3 regions of the Mesorhizobium sp. M0062 genome follow, and region 1 is predicted to be linked to each of the others. Evidence: predicted binding sites of a transcription regulator. Region 1 holds the regulator's gene; each other region holds the start of a gene.
What was found. The regulator PhoB, encoded in region 1, activates phosphate uptake and scavenging genes when phosphate is short. The targets are predictions, from matches to a motif close to TGTCATNNANCTGTCAT.
Positions count from the first base shown of each region.

Region 1 (7,472 bases):
TGAAGAGCCTGGCCAAGGGCCTGCGCCGGCTCGATGGCGATACCGCACTTCCCGCTACTTTCGCCGAATTGCAGCCGCTGCTCGCCGCCAAGGGCGTGGCACTGGCCAGCGACACACAGGACTATATGATCCCGATCGCGGTCGAGGCGAACCAGGTCCAGGACCGGCTCGGCCTGTTCGGCGCCGTGCTGACCTTCGCGCTGTCGGTCGCCGGCGCCTTCTATGCGCTGAGGCAGATCGCGCCGCGCGCCAGGGCGCGCAACAATGTCGAGAAGCTGATGCTGTGGGGGCTGCTTGCGGCCTCGACCATCGCCATCCTGACCACGGTCGGCATCGTGCTGTCGATGCTGTTCCAGACGATCACCTTCTTCGAGAGCGTATCGCCGATGAGCTTCTTCTTCGGCACGGTGTGGGATCCGCGTTTCGCCGCCGCCGGTTCCGGCGGCAGCCAGGGTCAGTTCGGCCTGATCCCGCTACTCGCCGGCACGCTCTACATCGCCGCCGTCGCGCTTCTGGTCGCAGTGCCGGTCGGGCTGATGTCGGCGGTCTACATGTCCGAATATGCCTCGCGCGGTGTGCGCTCGGTGGTCAAGCCGGCGTTGGAACTGCTGGCCGGCATTCCGACCATCGTCTACGGCATCTTCGCCGTTGTCACGCTCGGACCGTTCTTGCGCGACCTGTCGGCGGCACTCACCGGCGGCTCGCCCTTCATCCAGGGCCAGAGCATCTTCACCGCCGGTCTGGTGATGGGCGTCATGCTGATCCCGGTCGTGTCCTCTTTGTCCGACGACATCATCACCGCGGTGCCGCGCGCAATGCGTGACGGCTCGCTCGGCCTCGGCGCCACCCGCTCCGAGACGATCAAGCGGGTGATCCTGCCGGCGGCACTGCCCGGCATCGTCGGCGCCATCCTGTTGACGGCGTCGCGCGCCATCGGCGAGACGATGATCGTCGTGCTGGCGGCGGGCGTCGCCGCCAATCTGACGGCCAATCCGTTCGAGGCGATGACGACCATCACCGTCAAGATCGTCAACCAGCTGACCGGCGACCTCGAGTTCAACTCGCCGCAGACGCTGGTCGCCTTCGCGCTCGGCCTGACGCTGTTCGCGCTGACGCTGGTGATGAACATCGTCGCCCTCTACATCGTGCGCAAGTACCGGGAGCAGTACGAATGACCGACATCCCCCTGGACACGATGGCGGGCGCCGTCGCGCGACCGCGCCGCGACATCGGGCTGAAGGCGCGCTATGCCGCCGAACGCCGGTTCCGCATCTATGGCGTGATTGCGATCTCGGTGGGCCTGGCGTTCCTGGCCATCATGCTGATCACCATCGTCTCGAAAGGCTACACCGCCTTCTGGCAGACGACGGTGACGCTGCCGGTCACCTTCGACGAGAAGGTGATCGATCCCTCCGGCAAGCGCGCGACCGACCCTACCGTGCTGATCAAGGCGAACTATCCCAAGCTCGCCGAAAACGCGCTGGTGGCCAAGCTCGGCATCGATCCGGCCAACAAGCCGATGATGCTGAAGCTCAAGGGCTTCCTGTCGGAAGGCGCCCGCGTCCATCTGCGCGACATCGTCTCCGCCGATCCGTCGGTGATCGGCAGGACGCGTGACGTCGACATCCTGGCTGCCGCGAACCTCGACTCGGCCTTCAAGGGCCAGATCGACCTCGGCGTCGATGAAGCGCGCCGCAAGGTGTCCAACCAGCAGATCGACTGGATGAACAAGCTTAAAGCCGACGGCGTGATGGCCGAGCATTTCAACACCGGCCTGTTCACCTATGGCGCCTCCAGCCGGCCCGAAACGTCGGGCATGGGCGTGGCGATCATCGGCTCGTTCTACATGATGGTGATCGTGCTGTTGCTGGCGCTGCCGATCGGCGTCGCCGCCTCCATCTATCTGGAGGAGTTCGCCAAGAAGAACCGCTTTACGGACCTGATCGAAGTCAACATCAACAATCTCGCGGCGGTGCCGTCGATCGTCTTCGGTCTGCTTGGCCTTGCCGTGTTCATCAACTTCCTCGGCATGCCGCGCTCGGCTTCCTTCGTCGGCGGCCTGGTGCTGACCTTGATGACATTGCCGACCATAATCATCGCCACGCGCGCCGCCCTCGCCGCGGTGCCGCCGTCTATCCGCTCGGCGGCCCTAGGTCTCGGCGCCTCCAAGATGCAGATGGTGTTCCATCACATCCTGCCGCTTGCCGCCCCAGGCATCCTTACCGGCACCATCATCGGCCTAGCGCGTGCGCTCGGCGAGACAGCACCGCTGCTCTTGATCGGCATGGTCGCTTTCGTCGCCGATTATCCGACGACGCCTTTCGATCCGGCGACCGCGCTGCCGGTTCAGATCTATATGTGGGCAAACGAGGCTGAGCGCGCTTTTGTCGAGCGCATGTCCGGCGCCATCATCATCCTGCTCGTCTTCCTCATGGCCATGAACATCACCGCGATCGTGCTCCGGCGCCGCTTCGAGCGGCGCTGGTAGAAAAAAGGCAATTTGGTATGAACATCATGACCGAACAGTCCCTTGAGAATGCAGTGGGCGACAAAATGAACGCCAAGTCGAACGAAGTCATCAAGATGCGCGGCGACAAGGTCGGCGTCTTCTACGGCGAGAAGCAGGCGTTGTTCGACGTCAATCTCGACGTGCGTCAGAACCAGGTGACGGCGCTGATCGGCCCGTCCGGCTGCGGCAAGTCGACCTTCCTGCGCTGCCTCAACCGCATGAACGACACCATCGATTTGGCGCGGGTGACCGGCAAGATCACGCTCGATGAAGACGACATCTACGACAAGAACATCGATGTCGTCGAACTGCGCGCCCGCGTCGGCATGGTGTTCCAGAAACCCAACCCGTTCCCGAAGTCGATCTACGAGAACGTCGCCTACGGCCCGCGCATCCATGGGCTGGCCAAGCGCAAGTCCGACATGGACCAGATCGTCGAGCAGAGCCTGAAGAAGGCGGCGATCTGGAACGAAGTCAAGGACCGCCTGCAGGAGCCCGGCACCGGCCTGTCCGGCGGCCAGCAGCAGCGCCTGTGCATCGCGCGCGCCATCGCCGTGTCGCCGGAGGTGATCCTGATGGACGAGCCCTGCTCGGCGCTCGATCCGATCGCCACCGCCCGTGTCGAGGAGCTGATCGACGAACTGCGCCAGAACTACACGATCGTCATCGTCACCCACTCGATGCAGCAGGCGGCGCGCGTGTCGCAGCGCACGGCGATGTTCCATCTCGGCTATCTCGTCGAGGAGGGCGCCACCGACAAGATGTTCACCAACCCCGACGACAAGCGCACCCAGGACTACATTACCGGCCGCTTCGGCTGAGCCGTCCGGCGGGTGAATTTTCAGGCACGAGGACCAAGATCATGGGTGAACATACCGTCGCCTCCTTCGATGAAGAGCTCGGGCAGATCAGCAAGCTGATCCGCGACATGGGCGATCTGGCAGGCTCGATGGTCAGCGGCTCGACCAGGGCGCTGCTCAATTCGGACAATGCGCTGGCACAGCGTGTCGTTTCCGACGACGCCATCATGGATGCGCGCCAGCGCGAACTGGACGACCGCGCCATCACGCTGATCGCCAAGCGCCAGCCGATGGCCAACGATCTGCGCGCCGTGGTCGGCTCGATCCGCATGGCCGGCGACCTCGAGCGCATCGGCGACCTCGCCAAGAACATCGCCAAACGCGTCGGCACCGTGGGCTTGAGCGTCACGCCGCGCGACCTCTCGCACTCCATCGACGCCATGGCGCAGCTGGTGCTGATCCAGGTGCAAGGCGTCGTCGAGGAATATGCCGCCACCGATGCGGCAGCGCTTGCAAAACTCAGGAATGACGACGAGCGCATCGACGTCAAATACACGTCCGTGTTTCGTGAGCTCTTGACCTACATGATGGAAGACCCTCGCAACATCACCGCCTGCACGCATCTCTTGTTCTGCGCCAAGAATCTTGAGCGCATCGGCGATCATGTCACCAACATCGCCGAAAATGCGTATTATGTGCTGACCGGCCAGCAACTGCCCGCCAATCGTCCGAAGCAGGACGAGACGGCGATGGCCATGCCGGCCTGATGAGGGTGAACTGCCGATGATCGCGCCACGCATCATGGTCGTGGAGGACGAGGAGCCGCTAGGCGTGCTCCTCCGCTACAACCTCGAATCCGAAGGCTATCACGTCGAGGTGGTGACACGCGGCGACGAGGCCGAGATCCGCCTGCAGGAAAACGTGCCCGATCTCCTGGTGCTCGACTGGATGGTGCCCGCTGTTTCCGGCATCGAGCTCTGCCGGCGGCTTAGAGTGCGGCCCGAAACCGAGCGGCTGCCGATCATCATGCTGACCGCGCGCGGTGAGGAAAGCGATCGCGTGCGCGGCCTGTCCACCGGCGCCGACGACTATCTGGTCAAGCCATTCTCGACGCCGGAGTTCATGGCGCGCGTGAAGGCGCTGCTGCGCCGGGCCAAGCCGGAAGTGCTGTCCAGCGTGCTCAAGGTCGGCGACATCGTGCTCGACCGCGAGTCGCACCGTGTCTACCGCAAGAAGAGCGAGATCAGGCTCGGACCGACCGAGTTCCGGCTGCTCGAATTCATGATGCGGCATCCCGGCCGCGTGTTCTCGCGCAGCCAGCTGCTCGACAATGTCTGGGGCGAGACGATCTACATCGACGAGCGAACCGTCGACGTGCATGTCGGGCGGCTGCGCAAGGCCGTCAACAATGGCCGCATGCCGGATGTCATCCGTACCATTCGCGGCGCCGGCTACGCGATCAGGGAAGACTAGGATCCTGCGCGTCGCGCCGTTGCCGGCCATTCAGGCGACATGCTTGCCGGATTTGGGCTGAATACCCGGCGCAAAAATCTCCTGATCGACGAAGCCGAGCGCGCGCATGGCACAGCCTTCGCGGATCAGCGGCAGCTCGTTGGGTTCGGTGTCGAAGGAGATCGACTTCGAGTGCTGGCCGCCGGCGGTCTGGGCGATCGCTTCGCGCAATGCCGGTTCGATCAGGTCGAAGGCGGCGGCGCTGACGCCGACCATGGCGACGGGGGCCGGGTCGATCAGCGCAAACAGGCTGCCGAGGCCGAAGCCGAGCGCCTCGCCGGCCCTGCGATAGGCTTCGCGCTCCGGTCCGTCCGTCTCTCGCGCACGAGCGGCCAGCGCCCGCATATCAGCGTCGCCGATATCGACCGGCTCGGCATCCTCGCCCATCATTTTGGCGCTGCGCCAGATGGCGTAGTTTCCGGCATAGGCTTCCACGCAGCCGCGCCGCCCGCAGCGGCAGAGCGCGCCGCCCGGACGGTGGATCATGTGGCCGAACTCGCCGCCCGAGGAATGGGTGCCGGTGAACAGTTCGCCTTTCAGCACCAGCCCCATGCCGATGCCGTGCGACAAGAGGATCGCGATGAAATTGTCGCGGTAGCGCTCGGGCTGGCGCCATTGCAGGGCCACCGCCATCATATTGCAGTCGTTCTCCATGGTGGCCGGAATGCCGAATTCCGCTTCCAACATGTCGGCGAAGGCAATGTCGGTCAGTGGCGTGATTGGCGACCACAGCATGGCGCGCGCCTGCGAATCGGTGATGCCCTGGATGCCCATGGCAATGCGGGCGATGCTCTGGACATCGAGGTCGGGATCCTCAAGCCGCCGCCGGACGATTGCTACGCATTCGCCGATCAGCTCGTCGCGCGGCTTGGTCAGCGTGTCCAGCCGGCGCTGTTCCTCGGCGACGACGTGGCCGGCATAGTCGATGACGGTGACGGACAGGAAATTGAGCGACAGCACGACGGTCATCACCGCCGCCGCTTCCGGGTTGAGGCCAAGGCCGACCTGCGGCCGGCCGCGTTTCAGTGCGCCTGTCTCGCCAGGTTTGCCTTCAATCAGGGTGCCTTCTTGAATCAGATCAGACGAGATTGCCGATATGGTCGAGTGGCTGAGGCCGGTGGTCGCCGCAATCTCGGTCCGCGACGGCTGGCCGGCCCGGCGCACGGCCGAAATCACCATGGCACGGTTGCGACGGCGCAGATCGTCGTGGCGGATTCCAACCGACATTTGTTTCCTCCCGGCCTCCTCGCGCCTCATGATAGTGAAGGCGTTCGACGGCACCAGCCAAATATTGGCAGACGCCGGCAGCCCTGTCATTGTTTATTGCGGACCTCGAAAAAAATCGGCAAGGCCATCAGAATCCATCAGAATCGATGTTGACAGCGCCTTATCATTGAACCAGTATTTTTTCGAGGCTCGAAAAAATAGGGCCTCTGTGTGCCGGCCCTCGGGCCAGTTTTGTCGCGCCGCACGCGGCGCAGGGAGGATTATGATGAACAGATTTGCAGCCGCCATGCTGGCGGGTGTCGCCATGTCGCTGGCGCTGATGTCGGTCGCGCAGGCGAAGGACAAGGTCATCGGCGTGTCGTGGTCGAACTTCCAGGAAGAGCGCTGGAAGACCGACGAGGCTGCGATGAAAACGGCGATCGAGGCTGCCGGCGACAAGTACATTTCCGCCGACGCGCAGTCCAATCCCGGCAAGCAGCTGACCGACGTCGAAAGCCTGATCTCGCAGGGCGCCAACTCGCTGATCATCCTGGCGCAGGACGCCTCGGCCATCGGCCCGGCGGTGCAGAAGGCGCTGGACGAAGGCATTCCGGTCGTCGGCTATGACCGCCTGATCGAGAACAAGGACGTCTTTTACCTGACCTTCGACAACAAGGAAGTCGGCCGCATGCAGGCCCGCGAAGTGTTCAAGGCGAAGCCCGAAGGCAACTATGTCTTCATTAAGGGCTCTGGCTCGGATCCGAATGCCGATTTCCTGTTCTCGGGCTCGATGGAAGTGCTCAAGGAAGCCATCGACTCGGGCAAGATCAAGAATGTCGGCGAGGCCTATACCGATGGCTGGCTGCCGGCCAACGCCCAGAAGAACATGGAACAGTTCCTGACCGCCAACGACAACAAAGTCGATGCCGTGGTTGCGGCCAATGACGGCACCGCCGGCGGCGTTGTCGCCGCGCTGACGGCGCAGGGCCTTGCCGGAACGGTTCCGGTCTCGGGCCAGGACGGCGACCATGCCGCCCTGAACCGCATCGCGCTCGGCACGCAGACGGTGTCGGTGTGGAAAGACGCGCGCGAACTCGGCAAGAACGCCGCCGAGATCGCCTCGCAGCTTGCCGATGGCAAGAAGACGGGCGACATTGCCGGCGCCAAGGACTTCACCACGCCTGGCGGCAACACCGTCAAGTCGCTGTTCCTGACCCCCGTCGCGATCACCAAGGACAACCTCAACGTCGTCATCGACGCCGGCTGGATCAAGAAGGACGAAGTCTGCACAGGCGTCGCCGCCGGCAGCGTCGCGGCTTGCAACTGATCTCGACGACTTGAAGAAATGAGGCGCCGCGGCTGTCAAGCCGCGGCGTTTTCTCTACGAGAATTGTGTGTTTCCGCCATCGGCGGCAAACTTCTAGGCTGTGGTCCGGCATCCGCGC
Region 1 covers NZ_JAMYUO010000004.1:53,428-60,899, reverse strand. The annotation lists gene pstC (phosphate ABC transporter permease subunit PstC) at 1-1,175, shown strand, start outside; gene pstA (phosphate ABC transporter permease PstA) at 1,172-2,488, shown strand; gene pstB (phosphate ABC transporter ATP-binding protein PstB) at 2,506-3,330, shown strand; gene phoU (phosphate signaling complex protein PhoU) at 3,372-4,076, shown strand; gene phoB (phosphate regulon transcriptional regulator PhoB) at 4,093-4,782, shown strand; gene NKJ64_RS06350 (ROK family protein) at 4,813-6,048, opposite strand; gene xylF (D-xylose ABC transporter substrate-binding protein) at 6,314-7,354, shown strand.

Region 2 (7,472 bases), on a different contig from region 1:
TGACCGCTCGCTGATGCTGGTGACGGCGCTGGCGCCGACGATCGGGTACGACAATGCCGCCAAGATCGCCAAGACCGCGCACAAGAAGGGCACCACCTTGCGCGAGGAAGCACTGGCTACTGGGCTGGTCAGCGAGGCAGACTACGACCGCCTGGTACGGCCCGAAGACATGACGCATCCGGGTTAAAGCGATTCCAGGGAAAGTGCCTTGCGTTTCCTCGGGAAGCGCGCAGCCCTTCCTCTTGGGAATTGCGTCAACTAGAAATCCGAATCGTGTGGCGGGACAATTTGCTCCCGCCGCTGCTGGCAGCGACAAGAATTTTGCGTCGGTCGAACGATCCCGAAATGTACGTGCTGTGAACAATGTGTCGCCGGACTGGCGGCTTTGGTGAACAGTCGGCTTGGTCTATCTGACGAGGCATCAACCCTTTTTCGGAGAGCCACCATGTCCATCAACACTTCCGCTGCCGGCGCCGGCATCGCGTCCAACAGCTCCACCACCGTCCTGCTCGGCCGCATCCTGCTCGCCGCCATCTTCCTGCTTTCCGGCTTCGGCAAGCTCACCGCCATTTCCGGCACCGCCGGCTATTTCGGCGCCATGGGCCTGCCGGTGCCGACCATAACGGCCATTGTCGTCGGCGTGATCGAATTGCTCGGCGGCCTTGCCGTGCTCGTTGGCTTTCAGACCCGCATCGCCGCCTGGGTGCTCGCGGTCTTCACCATCGCCTCGGCCTTTGTCGCCCATACCGGCTGGGCCGACCAGAACCAGATGATCCATTTCCTGAAGAACGTCGCCATCACCGGCGGCTTCCTGCTGCTGGCTTCCTCAGGCCCTGGCACCTACTCGATCGACGCCAAGCGCGGCTGAGCTTTCCCTTCCCAAGCCTGAAAAAAGCGGCGTGGAATTTTCCACGCCGCTTTTTCGTTGTCTGCCCAAGCGCACGCTCGACCCATCCCTGCTAGGATCGGTCTCGAAACAGCCGGCGGACAGACAACGGAGATGACCATGCCCCGCGATGCATTGCTTCTGATTTCCCGGCTGCTGCTCGCCGTCCTGCTCGTTCCCTCCGGCTACCACGCGCTCGCCGACATTGCCGGGACGACCGGCTATTTCGCCGGCCTCGGCATGCCATTGCCGATGCTTGCCGCCTGGGGCACCGGGCTGTTCGAGTTGATTGCCGGTCTCTTGATACTGGTCGGCTTTCAGACGCCGGTCGTTGCGATACTTCTTGCCGCTTTCTGCATCGTTGCAGGCTCCATCGGCCACTACGGCCAGGGCGGCGATGACCCGATGCTCACCTTCCTGCACCAGCAGATGCTGATGAAGGATATTGCTATCGCCGGTGGATTCCTGGCGCTAGCCATGGCCGGCGCCGGGGCCTTGTCGATCGACGGGCGCCGCGCCGCGGTCTGATATCGTCAAATATCGTCCCAGGTTGATCCCTCGCCGAGGCAGGTCGACCCCCACTCCGTCTCGGCTCCGCCGAGCCACCTCTCCCCCGATCGACGGGGTAGAGGAAGGGCTCGAGCCTATTGCCGCCAACGCTTTCCAACGAGGCTCCCTTCCTTTCCCTCCGGAGGGGGAGGTGGCGGTGCGAAGCAGCGACGGATTGAGGAAGCCGGTCCTCGAACGCGAGGCCGACGACGACATGGTTTTGCTGTCAGGCCGCGCCTACTTCACCGACACGCTCTGCCCACCCTCGACCGCCAGCACCAGCCGGCGGTTGGTGATCCGCGCCAGTTGCGCCAGCCGTCCGGCCGGGCGTTCGCCGTAAAGATCGGAAAGTGAGGCCGGCAGCACCAGCGCCAACGTGCCATTGCCGCGGTTTTCCCATTTCAGCCGCGGCATGACGCCGGGCATGGCCGCAGTCAGCAGATAGACGACGCGCAGCACCGCCGCCAGGATGCGGGCTCGCTCGAGATAGCGCGGCGTCGCCAGGCCGCGGATTTCCGGCGCCGCATCGTTGAACACGCCTTCGTGGCGGAACAGGCCGACCAGCGCCAGGAAGGCACGGCCGGGGTGATCGACGCCAATGAAGGAGGCGTGGGCAATGATGTTGAGCGACTGCTTGCCGCGATATTCCGGGTGTGCGCGCCAGCCTATATCGGCCAGCAGACAGGCAGCGTGGCGATAGCGCGCCTCATCCTCCGTCTCGTCGATGCCGAAGGCGGCAAAGGTCTTGTCCGTCCATTCGACAAGCTCATGCGCATGGGTGACCGAGCGCGACCGCAGCCGCGCCAGTTCCTCCGAAGCGGAGACCAGCGGATCGGCCTTCTGCTCGGCCGGGTCGAGCAGCGAATAGAGAAAGCCTTCGCGCACTCCCAATGCCGAGACGATGATCTTCGACGGCTGCATCGCCGCCATGATCTCCTGCAGCACGACCGCGCCATAGGGCAGCAGTGAACGGCGGTTCTTCGACACGCCTTCGATGCCCTTGACCTTCTCGATCTCGCCTTTCGCCACCTGCTTCAGGAAATTGGCGGCGCTGTCGACACCGATCTCATAGTGGTGCATGACGCCAAGCGGGTAGTTGGTCATTTCCATGTGCAGCCGGGCAAGGTTTCGCCAGGTGCCGCCAACGGCGTAGAAGGGCCGTCCCTGCCCGCCCTTCAACATTTTGGCGCGCGCCAGTTCGTCGCGGGTGATCTTTGCCGCCTGGGCGAGCGAATTCCTGGCCATGTCCTGCAGCCGCAGGCCACCCAACGGCAGCGTGATGCCGTCGCCGATCGCCTCGCCATTGATGTCGATAAGCTCCAGGCTGCCGCCGCCAAGATCGCCGGCAATGCCATCGGCGGGGTGGAAGCCCGAAATGACGCCAAGCGCCGAATAATGGGCCTCCTGCCGGCCAGTGAGCACGCGGATCTCGGTCTTGAGCACATCCTGGGCGCGATGGATGAAGTCGGGTCCGTTGATCGCTTCGCGGGCCGCGGCCGTTGCCAGCACAAACATGTGCTCCGCACCCGCCTGGTCGGAGAGCGCGCGGAAACGGCGGAACTCCTCCATCGAGCGCGTCACCGCCTCGGGGTCGAGCTTGCCGGTCGAAACGATGCCGCGGCCGAGGCCGGCCAGCATCTTTTCGTTGAACAGCAAGGTCGGCGAGCGCGCCAACCCTTCATAGACGACAAGGCGGATCGAGTTCGAGCCGATGTCGATGATGGACAGCGGCCGGCGATCCTGCAGCCGGCCTTGGGACGTTGAAATCATCAGCCGGTGTTCTTCTTGCGACGCTTGAACTGCGCGATGCGCTTGGGCGCATGCGACTTCAGCGCGTCACCCCGTCCCGACAGGCTCGGATTGGTCATGAAATATTCCTGCGCGTTGAACGGTTCCTCACCCTCCTCCAGCACGACGCGCCGGGAGGTTCCGTCAGCCAATACGTCGAAACTTTGCTGGTTGTCCATGATGTTGCCCAGCATGATCTGGCCAAGGATCTGTTCATGCACCGTTGGATTGGTGATCGGCACCATGGTCTCGACGCGGCGGTCGAGATTACGTGGCATCAAGTCGGCCGAGGCGATGTAGACGATCGCCTCGTCCGACGGCAGGCCATGGCCGTTGCCGAAGCAATAGATGCGGCTGTGTTCGAGGAAGCGGCCGACGATCGACTTGACCCTGATGTTTTCCGACAGGCCGGGCACATGCGGCCGCAGGCAGCAGATGCCGCGCACGACGAGATCGATCTCGACGCCGGCACGGCTGGCGTCATAGAGCGCGTCGATGATGTTGGGGTCGACGAGCGCGTTCATCTTCATCCAGATGCGCGCCGGACGGCCAGCCAGCGCGTAGGCGACCTCGTCGGCAATGTGCTTGAGGATACGGCTGCGCAGCGTAAACGGCGAGATGGCGATCCGCATCTCATCCGTCGGCTCGGCATAGCCGGTGATGAAGTTGAACAGCTGGGCGACATCGCGCGCGATCGTCGGATCGGTGGTGAAGAAGGACAGGTCGGTGTAGATGCGCGCGGTCACCGGATGGTAGTTGCCGGTGCCGAGATGGACATAGTTGCGCAGCTTGCCGTCCTCGCGCCGCACCACAAGCGACATTTTCGCATGGGTTTTGAGTTCGAGGAAGCCGAACACGACCTGGACGCCGGCGCGTTCGAGGTCGCGCGCCCAGCGGATGTTGGCTTCCTCGTCAAAGCGCGCCTTGAGCTCGACCAGGGCGGTTACCGATTTGCCGGCCTCGGCCGCGTCGACCAAGGCGCGCACGATCGGGCTGTCGTTGGAGGTGCGGTAGAGCGTCTGCTTGATCGCCACCACCTCCGGGTCGGCCATCGCCTGGCGCAGGAACTGGACCACCACGTCAAAGGATTCATAGGGGTGGTGGACGACGATGTCCTTCTCGCGGATGGCCGCGAAACAGTCGCCGCCATGCTCGCGAATGCGCTCGGGAAAGCGTGGATTGTAGGGGGTGAACTTCAGGTCGTCGCGCGGCACGGCGACGATCTCGGAAATCTGGCTGAGCGCCAGCGGGCCGGTCAGAACGCTGATGCGGCTCGAAGAGACGCCAAGCTCGCCGGCGACGAACTCGCGCAATTCGCCGGGCATCGACTTGTCGAATTCGATGCGGATGACCGAACCGCGGCGGCGCCGCTTCAGCGCCGTCTCGAACAGGCGCACGAGATCTTCCGACTCTTCCTCGACCTCGATATCGCTGTCCCGGATGATGCGGAACGTGCCGGAACCCTTGACCTCATAGCCGGGGAACAGCTTGCCGATATAGAGGCCGACAGCCTCCTCCAACGGAATGAAGCGAACGTGCTGCTTGCGGTCGGGCAGACGGATGAAGCGCTTCAGCGCCACCGGCAGGCGCAGAAGCGCGCTCATCTCCTCGCCATTCTTGCGATGGCGCAATTGCAGCGCCATCGAGAAGCCGAGATTGGGAATGAACGGAAACGGATGCGCCGGGTCGATCGACAGTGGAGTCAGCACCGGGAAAACCTGGTCCTGGAAATGGTCTTCCAGCCAGACTTTTTCATCCTTGGTCAGTGCGTCGCGGGTGATGCTCTCAATGCCTTCCTTGTTGAGCAGCAACATCAGCGCCGAAAGGCTGTTCTGCTGGTCCTCCTGCAGCCGCTCGACCTCGCGCAGCAATTGTTCCAGCTGCTGCTCCGGCGTGCGGCCGTCGGGGCTCTTGAGCGCAATGCCTTCGCGCACCTGGCCCGCAAGGCCGGCGACGCGGACCATGAAGAATTCATCGAGATTGGCGGCCGAAATCGACAGGAAACGGACGCGTTCGAGCAGCGGATGGTGCTCGTTCTGCGATTCCTCGAGCACACGCCGGTTGAACTGCAGCCAGGAGAACTCACGGTTGACGAACCTATCGGGGTTGCCGCCGTCGGGGCTCGCCACCTCGACATTGATGAATTCGCTCTGCACCGGCTTCAGTTCGTTCATGGTTCCTGCTCTTCCCCGCCAACCGTCCCTTGGAGCGCCGCTGGACGTGCCATGCCTCTAACACGCTTTTGTAACGCATGACCCTTCGGCGAAAACCATTCCGATTTCAGGGACATGCACTTAACCGGCTCACCGTATCCTCTGACAGGCTTTTGCGACAGTTTCATTTCATCGATCTTGCAAACAGGCCTGTTATGTTCCAGATGCTTTTCGACGAGATCAAGGAGACGACGATGGCAGGCGGTTCCATTCCCCATTTCCAGAACGATGCGGGCCATCCGGCAATCGACATCGGCGTCAAGGAATTCATGTGCACCGGCGCCAACCCGCCCTTCGACCACCCACATGTGTTCCTCGACATGGGCGACGACAATGAAAAGGTCTGCCCGTATTGCTCGACGCTCTACCGCTATTCGGCGAAGCTGAGGGCGACGGAAACGCTGCCGGCTGGTTGCCTTTATATCGACCAGGCCGCCTGATCCTTCCGCGACAAGCCCGATGGAAGACATAAGGTCCCGGCAGGTCATAATCGCCGGGGCCGGCATCGCCGGGCTGACCGCCGCCCTTGCCTTCGCCGGACGGGGTTATCCGGTAAAGCTTATCGAACAGGCACAGCACCTAGAAGCGGCCGGCGCCGGCATCCAGCTTTCGCCCAACGCAACACGCATTCTTCGAAAACTCGGCGCGCTCGACCGGCTGTTGCCGGCAGCGTTGCGGTCGGAAGCGGTCGTGCTCAAGGACGCCCGGACGCTGCGCGAACTGGCGCGGGTACCGCTCGGGCACGCCGCCGAAGCGCGCTGGCAGGCGCCCTATCTTGTCGCCCATCGCGCAGATGTGCAGGCAGCGCTGTTGGCGCAAATGGCTGAACGGCCGCAGATTGAGCTCATCACCGGCGCCCGCGTGACCGGCATCGTCAAAGACGCGCAATATGTCGCCGTGACCGCCGAAGTGGACGGCCGCGAGATCGAGGCACGCGGCAAACTGCTGGTCGGCGCCGACGGCGTCTGGTCGGCGGTCAGGGCGCAACTCGCAGGCGAGGACTTCGTCAAAAGCCGTTTTTCGGGCGAACTCGCCTGGCGAGTCACGATCGCGGCCGAGAGCGCCTCCGGCGAAGCCTTTGTCGCGATCGGCGCCGCCGACTGCGTCACCACGTTCCTGCATCCAGGCTTCCACATGGTCGCCTATCCCGTCAGCAAAGGCCGGGCCTTCAATCTCGCCGCCTTCACCAAGGGCGAGCGCATGGCCGAAGGTTGGTCGGACCATGCCGATCCCGCGATCCTCACGGCTGCCCTGCGCGGCACCGCGCCGGGCCTGACGAAGCTTGTGGCACTGGCCGGCCCATGGACGGCCTTTCCGATCCACACCGTCGAACAACAGCGGTGGACGAGCCCGCAGGGCATCGCGCTGATCGGCGACGCCGCGCATGCGATGACGCCGTTTGCCGCACAGGGCGCGGCAATGGCGATCGAAGATGCCATCACGCTTGCCGACGCTATCGCCGATTTCCCTGGCGATCTGCCCAGAAGTTTTCAAATCTGGGAAAATCTTCGGCGGCCGCGTGTCGCCAAGGCCGCGCGTCGTGGGGCCGTAAACCGCCTCGCCTGGCATGCTGCCGGCCCGGTGGCAATCGCCCGCAATCTGTTCCTGGCCATGCGCTCGCCCGACAAGCTCGCCGCCGACCTCGACTGGCTCTATGGATGGCGAGCGGACGCTCGGCAGTCTAGATCGTCGACTTAGCGATCCTTCCCACCGCCCTCTGTCCTGCCGGACATCTCCCCCGCAAGGGGGGAGATTGGATGTCGCCGTCGCCTTCGCCAAAATCGCCGGCGTCGCAGCAGGAGCGCCGCGGGCAAAACGGCTGATCTCCCCCCTTGCGGGGGCGATGGCCGGCAGGCCAGAGGGGGGTGCTGTCCCGCTGACTTCAAAAGATCCAACACTGTCGCGGTGCGATGAAGGACTGCTAGTTATAAAACCGCATCGACAAGCCCAGCGAGGCCGGCAGCGGGTTCCACCAGCCGGTGCGCAGGCCGGCGGTGCGCAGGCCGGCGGCTGTCCAGGTGTTACAGCCGACAAGC
Region 2 covers NZ_JAMYUO010000013.1:72,995-80,466, forward strand. The annotation lists gene fumC (class II fumarate hydratase) at 1-187, shown strand, start outside; gene NKJ64_RS17165 (DoxX family protein) at 446-868, shown strand; gene NKJ64_RS17170 (DoxX family protein) at 1,007-1,414, shown strand; gene ppx (exopolyphosphatase) at 1,673-3,205, opposite strand; gene NKJ64_RS17180 (RNA degradosome polyphosphate kinase) at 3,205-5,397, opposite strand; gene NKJ64_RS17185 (zinc-finger domain-containing protein) at 5,631-5,876, shown strand; gene NKJ64_RS17190 (FAD-dependent monooxygenase) at 5,896-7,134, shown strand; gene NKJ64_RS17195 (TIGR02117 family protein) at 7,358-7,472, opposite strand, start outside.
Region 2: the regulator PhoB is predicted to act here: its motif matches at 5,552-5,568, upstream of NKJ64_RS17180 (RNA degradosome polyphosphate kinase).

Region 3 (7,472 bases), on a different contig from region 1:
CGGTTGCCGGCAAGACCATCGCCTGGACCGGCGACGGCAACAACGTGCTGCATTCGCTGCTCGAGGCCTCGGCGCGGTTCCGCTTCAACCTCAATGTCGCCGTACCGGAAGGCAGCGAGCCGGCGCAGAAGCACATCGACTGGTCGAAGACCAATGGCGGCAAGCTGCACTTCACCCGCTCGCCCGAAGAGGCCGTCGACCAGGCCGACTGCATCGTCACCGACTGCTGGGTGTCGATGGGCCAGGAACACCGCGCCCGCGGCCATAATGTCTTCTCGCCCTATCAGGTCAATGCGGCGCTGATGGCCAGGGCCAAGCCCGACGCCCTGTTCATGCACTGCCTGCCGGCCCATCGTGGCGAGGAAGTGACCGACGAGGTCATCGACGGTCCGCATTCGGTGGTCTTCGACGAAGCCGAGAACCGGCTCCACGCCCAGAAGGCGGTTTTGGCCTGGTGTCTGGGCGCTTGATCTCCAGGCGCTTGATCTCCAAGCGCTTGATCCGGGGCGGCGCGATGCCTATTTGCGCCCCATCACGCAAATCAAGCGCGTTTGGACGCATGCACCCCTCCGGGCCGCATGGCCGCGCCCTGGAGCTTTGTCATGTTGGAAACGCATCAAGTGACTGAACATCACCCCAAACTCGGCGAGTTCGGCTATGCCGGCGACGATCATGTCGTGCCCTTCGAGGTAGGCCCGCTCGACGTGCGCGGCCGCACCGTGCAGCTCGGGCCGATGCTCGACGCCATCCTCAACCGTCATGACTATCCCGAGCCGGTCGCCCGCCTGCTGGCGGAAGCCTGTGTGCTGACGGTGCTGCTCGGCACTTCGCTCAAATTTGAAGGCAAGTTCATCCTGCAGACCCGCACCGACGGGCCTGTCGACATGCTGGTCGCGGATTTCTCCACGCCTTCGGCATTGCGCGCCTATGCGCGCTTCGATGCCGACCGGCTGGAGGCCCTGGTGGCCGCAGGCCAGACCTCGCAGCAGACGCTGCTGGGCAGCGGCGTTTTGGCGCTGACCATCGACCAGGGCGCGCACACGCAGCGCTATCAGGGCATCGTCCAGCTCGACGGCGAGACGCTGGAAGACGCCGCGCGCACCTATTTCCGCCAGTCGGAGCAGATCCCGACCGACCTCCGGCTGTCGGTGGCCAAGCTGCTGACGCCCGGCCCCGGCGGTGCGCGCGAGCAGTGGCGCGCCGGCGGTATCCTGGCGCAGTTCCTGCCGCAGTCACCCGAGCGCATGCGCGTGCCGGACATTTCGGGCGGCGACGGCGATCCGCGTGACGTGACGCAGGAGCCGGCCGACAATTCGTGGCGCGAGCTGGTGGCGCTGCTCGGCACCATCGAGCCGACCGAGCTGATCGACCCGACCATCGGCGCCGAGCGGCTGCTCTACAGGCTGTTCCACGAACATGGCGTGCGCGTCTTCGGCGGCGTGCCGGTCGCCGACCAATGTTCCTGCTCAAGGGACAAGATACGCGGCATCCTCGAGGGGTTTTCCGCGCAGGAGATCAAGGACAGCACCGAAGATGGCGGCATCCACGTCGCCTGCGAGTTCTGCTCGAAGCAGTACGACTTCGACCCGGCGGAGTTTGCAGCTCAGTAGCATCTCTTCCTTCTCCCCGTTCACGGGGAGAAGGTGCCTGAAGGGCGGATGAGGGGCAGCGCGAACTTTGGTGAATGGCCGCGCATAGCCTACGTCATGTGCGTGGAAGATGACCTCATGAGTCTGGCGCTGCCCCTCATCGCCCTGCCGGGCATTTCTCCCCGTATAGTGACGGGGAGAAAACCCCTAATTCACCGTCGGTCGGGTCCCCGGCAGATCCAGCGAAAACGCGGGAATAGCGACGTCGAACGTCTCGCCCTTTTTGTTGCGCATGGTGTAGTGGCCGACCATGAAGCCGGACGGCGTCGAGAGCGGGCAGCCTGACGTGTATTGATAGCTGTCGCCGGGATTGAGCTCAGGCTGGTCGCCGACCACGCCGGCGCCGCGCACTTCCTCGACCCGGCCGCTGCCGTCGATGATGTGCCAGTAACGCGCCATAAGCTGCACGAAATCGTCCGACTGGTTGTCGATGGTCACCTGGTAGCCCCAGACATAACGGTTCTCCGCCGGGTCCGAGCGGTCCTCCAGGTAGAACGGTCTGACCTGCACTTCGATGTTGCGCGTGACGGCGCGATACATGGGCTGCTCCGGTTGCGCGGCAAGGAACATTTGTCGCGCTATGCGGTTTGATACGCGCACAACGGCATGTCCTGCCAGCCTCAAAGCGGAGGTGCCGACAAACAATGTCATTTAAGTGACACATGACAGTGTTGGTGTGCGCAAACCTTGCCGGCGACTCAAGGCCCATCTGTCGACTGACAAAGCAGCCGCGAGCGGCCTTTCCGGAGTGACCAGATCTCATGGAACTAGCTCTCACAGCCGCCTTCGCTTCCTCCGCTTTGCTTCTTTCCAATCTCGCCAGCATCCTGCTTGCTTCGTCGAAACTGCAAGCGCGTCGCCTTATCCCTCCGCCGTCCGACGAGCAGCCACCGGTCTCGATCGTCGTGCCGTCGCGCGGCGTGGAGCCGTTCACACAAGAGACGCTGCATCGAGCCTTCTCGCTCGACTGGCCGCGCTACGAACTGATCTTCTGCGTCGCTCACGCCGACGATCCCGTCGTCAAACTGATAAACAGGGCGATCGTCCTGTTTCCCAACGTGCCGGCCCAGTTGCTGATCGGCGACGACCGCGTCAGCAGCAACCCGAAGCTCAACAACTGCGTCAAGGGCTGGGAAGCGGCGCGCAATCATTGGGTTATTCTGGCGGATTCCAACGTGCTGATGCCTAGGGATTACGTCCAGCACCTGATGGCGGCCTGGCGGACCAATACCGGGCTTATCTGCTCGACGCCGATCGGCTCGCGGCCGGATGGCTTCTGGGCCGAGGTCGAATGCGCGTTCCTCAACACGCTGCAGGCGCGCTCGCAATATGCCGGCGAGGCGCTTGGCCTCGGCTTTGCCCAGGGCAAGAGCATGCTGTGGAACAAGCCGATGCTCGATACCAATGGCGGTATCCGCGCGCTGGCCGCCGAGATCGCCGAGGATGCTGCTGCAACCAAGCTGGTCAACGGACTGGGCCTGCGCGTCAATCTCGTTGCCTCGCCTTTCGAGCAACCACTGGGGCAGCGCCGACTTGCCGACATCTGGTCGCGTCAGGCGCGCTGGGCGCGGTTGCGCCGCGTCACTTTCCCGCTGTTTTTCGCACCCGAGATCCTGACCGGCGTCGCCGTGCCGTTGGCGTTGGCGCTGGTGGCGGCAGCAAGTGCCGGCGTCAGCCTGCCGGCCACGGTGTTGGCCGTGCTGGCGGCGGCCTACATTCCCGAATGCGCGCTGGCCGCGGCCAAGGGCTGGCACCTGTCGCTGCGCATGGTCCCGGCGATGATGGTCCGCGACATGATGCTTCCCGCCATCTGGGCGCGCGGCTGGCTGAGCGGCGCCGTCGATTGGCGCGGCAACACCATGATCATCGGCACCAAGGCAGCCGAGCTGGAAGAGGCCTCGTCGGGAGCGTGACGCCTCGCGGCCTACCCGGCTGCCTTCAGTGCCTGCGCAACGTCCTCCAGCAGATCGTCCGTATCCTCAAGACCGACCGACAGCCTGAGCGTTCCCGGCTCGATGCCAAGCTCGGCGCGAGCTTCGTCGCTGAGGTTCTTGTGCGTGGTGGTCGCCGGATGGGTGATCAGGCTCTTGGCGTCGCCGAGATTGTTGGAGATCAGCACGATGTCGAGCGCGTTCTGCAAGGCGAAGGCCGCCTGCTTGCCGCCCTTCACGTCGAGGCAGATCAGCGTCGATCCGCCCGTCATCTGCTTCTTGACGATGTCGGCCTGCGGGTGGTCGGCGCGGCCGGGATAGATGACGCGGGCGATTTCCGGCCGTCCTGCCAGGAAATCCGCGATCTTGGCCGCGCTTTCAGTCTGCTGGCGCACCCGAACCGGCAGCGTCTCCAGGCCCTTGAGCAACGTCCAGGCGTTGAACGGCGACAGGCTCGGGCCGGTATGGCGGAAATAGTCGTGCAAATTCTCGTCGATCCATTTCTTGTCCGACAGGATGATGCCGCCGAGACAGCGTCCCTGGCCGTCAATGTGCTTGGTCGCGGAGTAGACGACGATATGGGCGCCGAGCTGCAAGGGCTTCTGCTGCAAGGGCGTGGCAAAGACATTGTCGACGATCAGCCTGGCGCCGATCGAGGTGGCGAGCGCCGCCACCGCTGCGATGTCGACCACTTCAAGCGTCGGATTGGTCGGGCTTTCCAGGAAGAACAGTTTCGTGTTCGGCCGCACCGCCTTTTCCCAGTTGGCGATGTCGGTGCCGTCGACCAGCGTTGCCTCGATGCCGTATTTCGGCGCCAGCGTCTCCACCACCCAGCGGCAGGAGCCGAACAGCGCGCGCGCCGCAACGATATGGTCGCCGGCCTTGGCGCTGCACAGGAGCGCTGCCGTCACCGCCGCCATGCCCGACGCCGTGGCGCGGGCATCTTCGGCACCCTCCAGCGCGCACATGCGCTTTTCGAACATGTCGACGGTAGGGTTGGCGTAGCGCGAATAGATGAAGCCCGGCTCCTCGCCCTTGAAACGGGCTTCCGCGGCCTGCGCCGTCTCGTAGACATAGCCTTGGGTGAGGTACATCGCTTCGGACGTCTCGCCGAACTGGGAACGCAGCGTTCCCCCGTGCACGAGTGCGGTCTGAGGTTTCCAGTTACGCTTCTTGGTGCTCATCGCTTTTGTTCCAGACACAAAAAAACCGGCCGCGAAAGTCGCAACCGGTCCATATGGCCTTGCGGCCCGACGGTCCTTTAGCGACTTGTTTAACGTGGCTGCAAGCCGACCGGCCAAATCACCACGGGATAACGACCCTTTAGACCTCACCTGCGCTTGCGTCAATTGCCGGCTTCATTAAGAGGTTTGTACCAGGCAGGTTCCGCAATAATATCCAGCGGTTTTGCGGCAAGAACCTGCCACAAAGAGACCGACCTTGGAGCGGAGCCAGCCTTTTGCGGCAGACAGGCATTCTTCCCGATCAGGACATTTCCGCGCTGTTTCAGTCCGGCGCGCTGAAGTCGCCGCGCGCGCTCGATGTCGACCAGGTGCAGCCGGCGAGCCTCGATCTCAGGCTCGGCGACAAGGCTTTTCGCGTGCGCGCCTCCTTCCTGCCGGGTCCCGATCATCTGGTGGCCGACAAGCTTCACCGGCTGAAATTGCACGAATTCAGTCTCGCCGAGGGCGCGGTGCTGGAAACCGGCTGCGTCTACATCGTGCCGCTGCTCGAAAGCCTGGCGCTGCCCGCAAATGTGTCGGCCTCGGCCAACCCGAAGAGCTCGACCGGCCGGCTCGACATCTTCACCCGGGTGATGACCGATCGCGGCCATGAGTTCGACAAGATCGCCCCCGGCTATCACGGGCCGCTTTATCTCGAAGTCAGTCCGCGCACCTTCCCGATCGTCGTACGCGCCGGATCGAGGCTGTCGCAGATCCGCTTTCGCACCGGCAACGCGCTGTTGTCGGAGGCAGAACTGAACGAATTGCACCGCGCCGAGATGCTGGTGGCGACCGAGCCGCCCAACATTTCCGGCGGCGGCATTGCGCTGTCGATCGATCTTGACGGCGACCAGAACGGCCTGGTCGGCTATCGCGGCAAGCATCACACCGGCTTGGTCGATGTCGACAAGCGCGCCGCCCAGGATGCCGTCGATTTCTGGGAGCCGCTCTACAAGAGCGGCGCCGGCGAACTGGTGCTCGACCCTGACGAGTTCTACATCCTGGTCAGCCGCGAAGCCGTGCACGTGCCGCCGCTCTACGCCGCCGAGATGACGCCCTTCGATCCGCTGGTTGGCGAATTCCGTGTTCACTATGCCGGCTTCTTCGATCCGGGCTTCGGCCATTCGGCCTCAGGCGGCACCGGCAGCCGGGCGGTGCTCGAAGTGCGCAGCCACGAAGTGCCGTTCATCCTCGACCACGGCCAGATCGTCGGCCGGCTGGTCTACGAACACATGCTGAAGCGGCCGCAGGCGCTTTACGGCACCGATCTCGGCTCGAATTACCAGGCGCAAGGCCTCAAGCTCTCCAAGCATTTCCGCCCCGCCGGCTGAACCTTCGATCACCGTCAGGCAAAATACTTGCCTGCGCTGCCTCACCATGCTTGGCTGCCTTTCGGTGGCCGGCAAGAGAACGGCGCGCAAGGGGAACCAAAATGCAGATTTCAAGATGGATCATATCGGCAGCGGGCGCTGCCATGCTGGTGATATCGGCCGGCTCGCTGGCTGAGGCGCAGGAGAAATTGAAGATCGGCACCGAGGGCGCTTATCCGCCCTTCAACACCATCACCGCGGACGGCAAGATCGAGGGCTTCGACATCGACATTGCCAATGCGCTGTGTGCGCAGATGAAGGTCGAGTGCGAGATCGTCACCCAGGACTGGGACGGCATCATCCCGGCGCTGCAGGCGAAAAAGTTCGACGCCATCATCGCCTCGATGAGCATCACCGAGGAGCGCAAGAAACAGGTCGCCTTCACCAACAAATACTACACGACGCCGCTGGCGCTGGTGGCGCCCAAGGACGGCGACCTCACTTCCACCGAACCGGCAGCCCTTGCCGGCAAGACGGTGGGCGCGCAGGCCTCGACCACCCAGGCCGACTATGCGCAGGACGCCTATGGCAAGGCCGGCGCCGAGGCGAAACTCTACCCCACCCAGGAAGAGGCGATCACCGACTTGCAGAACGGCCGTCTCGACGCCGTCATCTCCGACAAATTCGTTCTGATGGACTGGCTGAAGAAGGCGAGCGACGGCTGCTGCAAGCTTGTCGGTGACGTCAAGGGCACCGAGACGCAAGCCGGCATCGCTGTCCGCCTGGAGGACACGGCACTTCGCGACAAGCTCAACGCGGCGATAGACGCCATCGTCGCCGACGGCACTTACAAGAAGATCCAGGCCAAGTATTTCGATTTCGATATCTATTGAGTCCCGTCCGCCGGCGTCAGCCGCGAAAGAGATACGATTTCGCGGCTCCAAGGCAGGCATGAAAATGGCCGATAAACAGCAGTTCGCGTGCGGCCAAACGTTTCCTGCCCCAAAAGCCTTCGGTCAGTTGACCTCGTCGAGCGAAGCGTTTGAGCCGCGCTTCAACGGGAACAACTGCTTGTCGAGGCAACCGAGGACATGGGCCTTGGCGGAGTCGATGCCGCAGACCTTGCCATTGTTGTTCAGCCTGTCGCTGCGAAGCGCTGATGTCATGTGATCCGTGTTGCGCATCAGAAAGCTCACCTGGGCTTTCGAATAGCCGGTTGCTAGAAGACGGCTCGTCATCGCCAAACGGGCTTCACGATAGGACTTCGGGCTGCACTGGCCGGCGCTAAAGGCCACCGACGGCTGGGTCAGGAACAGGGCCACGCCCGTGAACACAATGACAAGCCGCATTCCGTTCATT
Region 3 covers NZ_JAMYUO010000025.1:50,833-58,304, reverse strand. The annotation lists gene argF (ornithine carbamoyltransferase) at 1-470, shown strand, start outside; gene NKJ64_RS24325 (Hsp33 family molecular chaperone) at 579-1,610, shown strand; gene apaG (Co2+/Mg2+ efflux facilitator ApaG/CorD) at 1,797-2,189, opposite strand; gene NKJ64_RS24315 (ceramide glucosyltransferase) at 2,411-3,562, shown strand; gene NKJ64_RS24310 (O-succinylhomoserine sulfhydrylase) at 3,574-4,764, opposite strand; SAM riboswitch at 4,822-4,899, opposite strand; gene NKJ64_RS24305 (2'-deoxycytidine 5'-triphosphate deaminase) at 5,040-6,134, shown strand; gene NKJ64_RS24300 (ABC transporter substrate-binding protein) at 6,236-7,006, shown strand; gene NKJ64_RS24295 (hypothetical protein) at 7,130-7,471, opposite strand.
Region 3: the regulator PhoB is predicted to act here: its motif matches at 2,295-2,311, upstream of NKJ64_RS24315 (ceramide glucosyltransferase).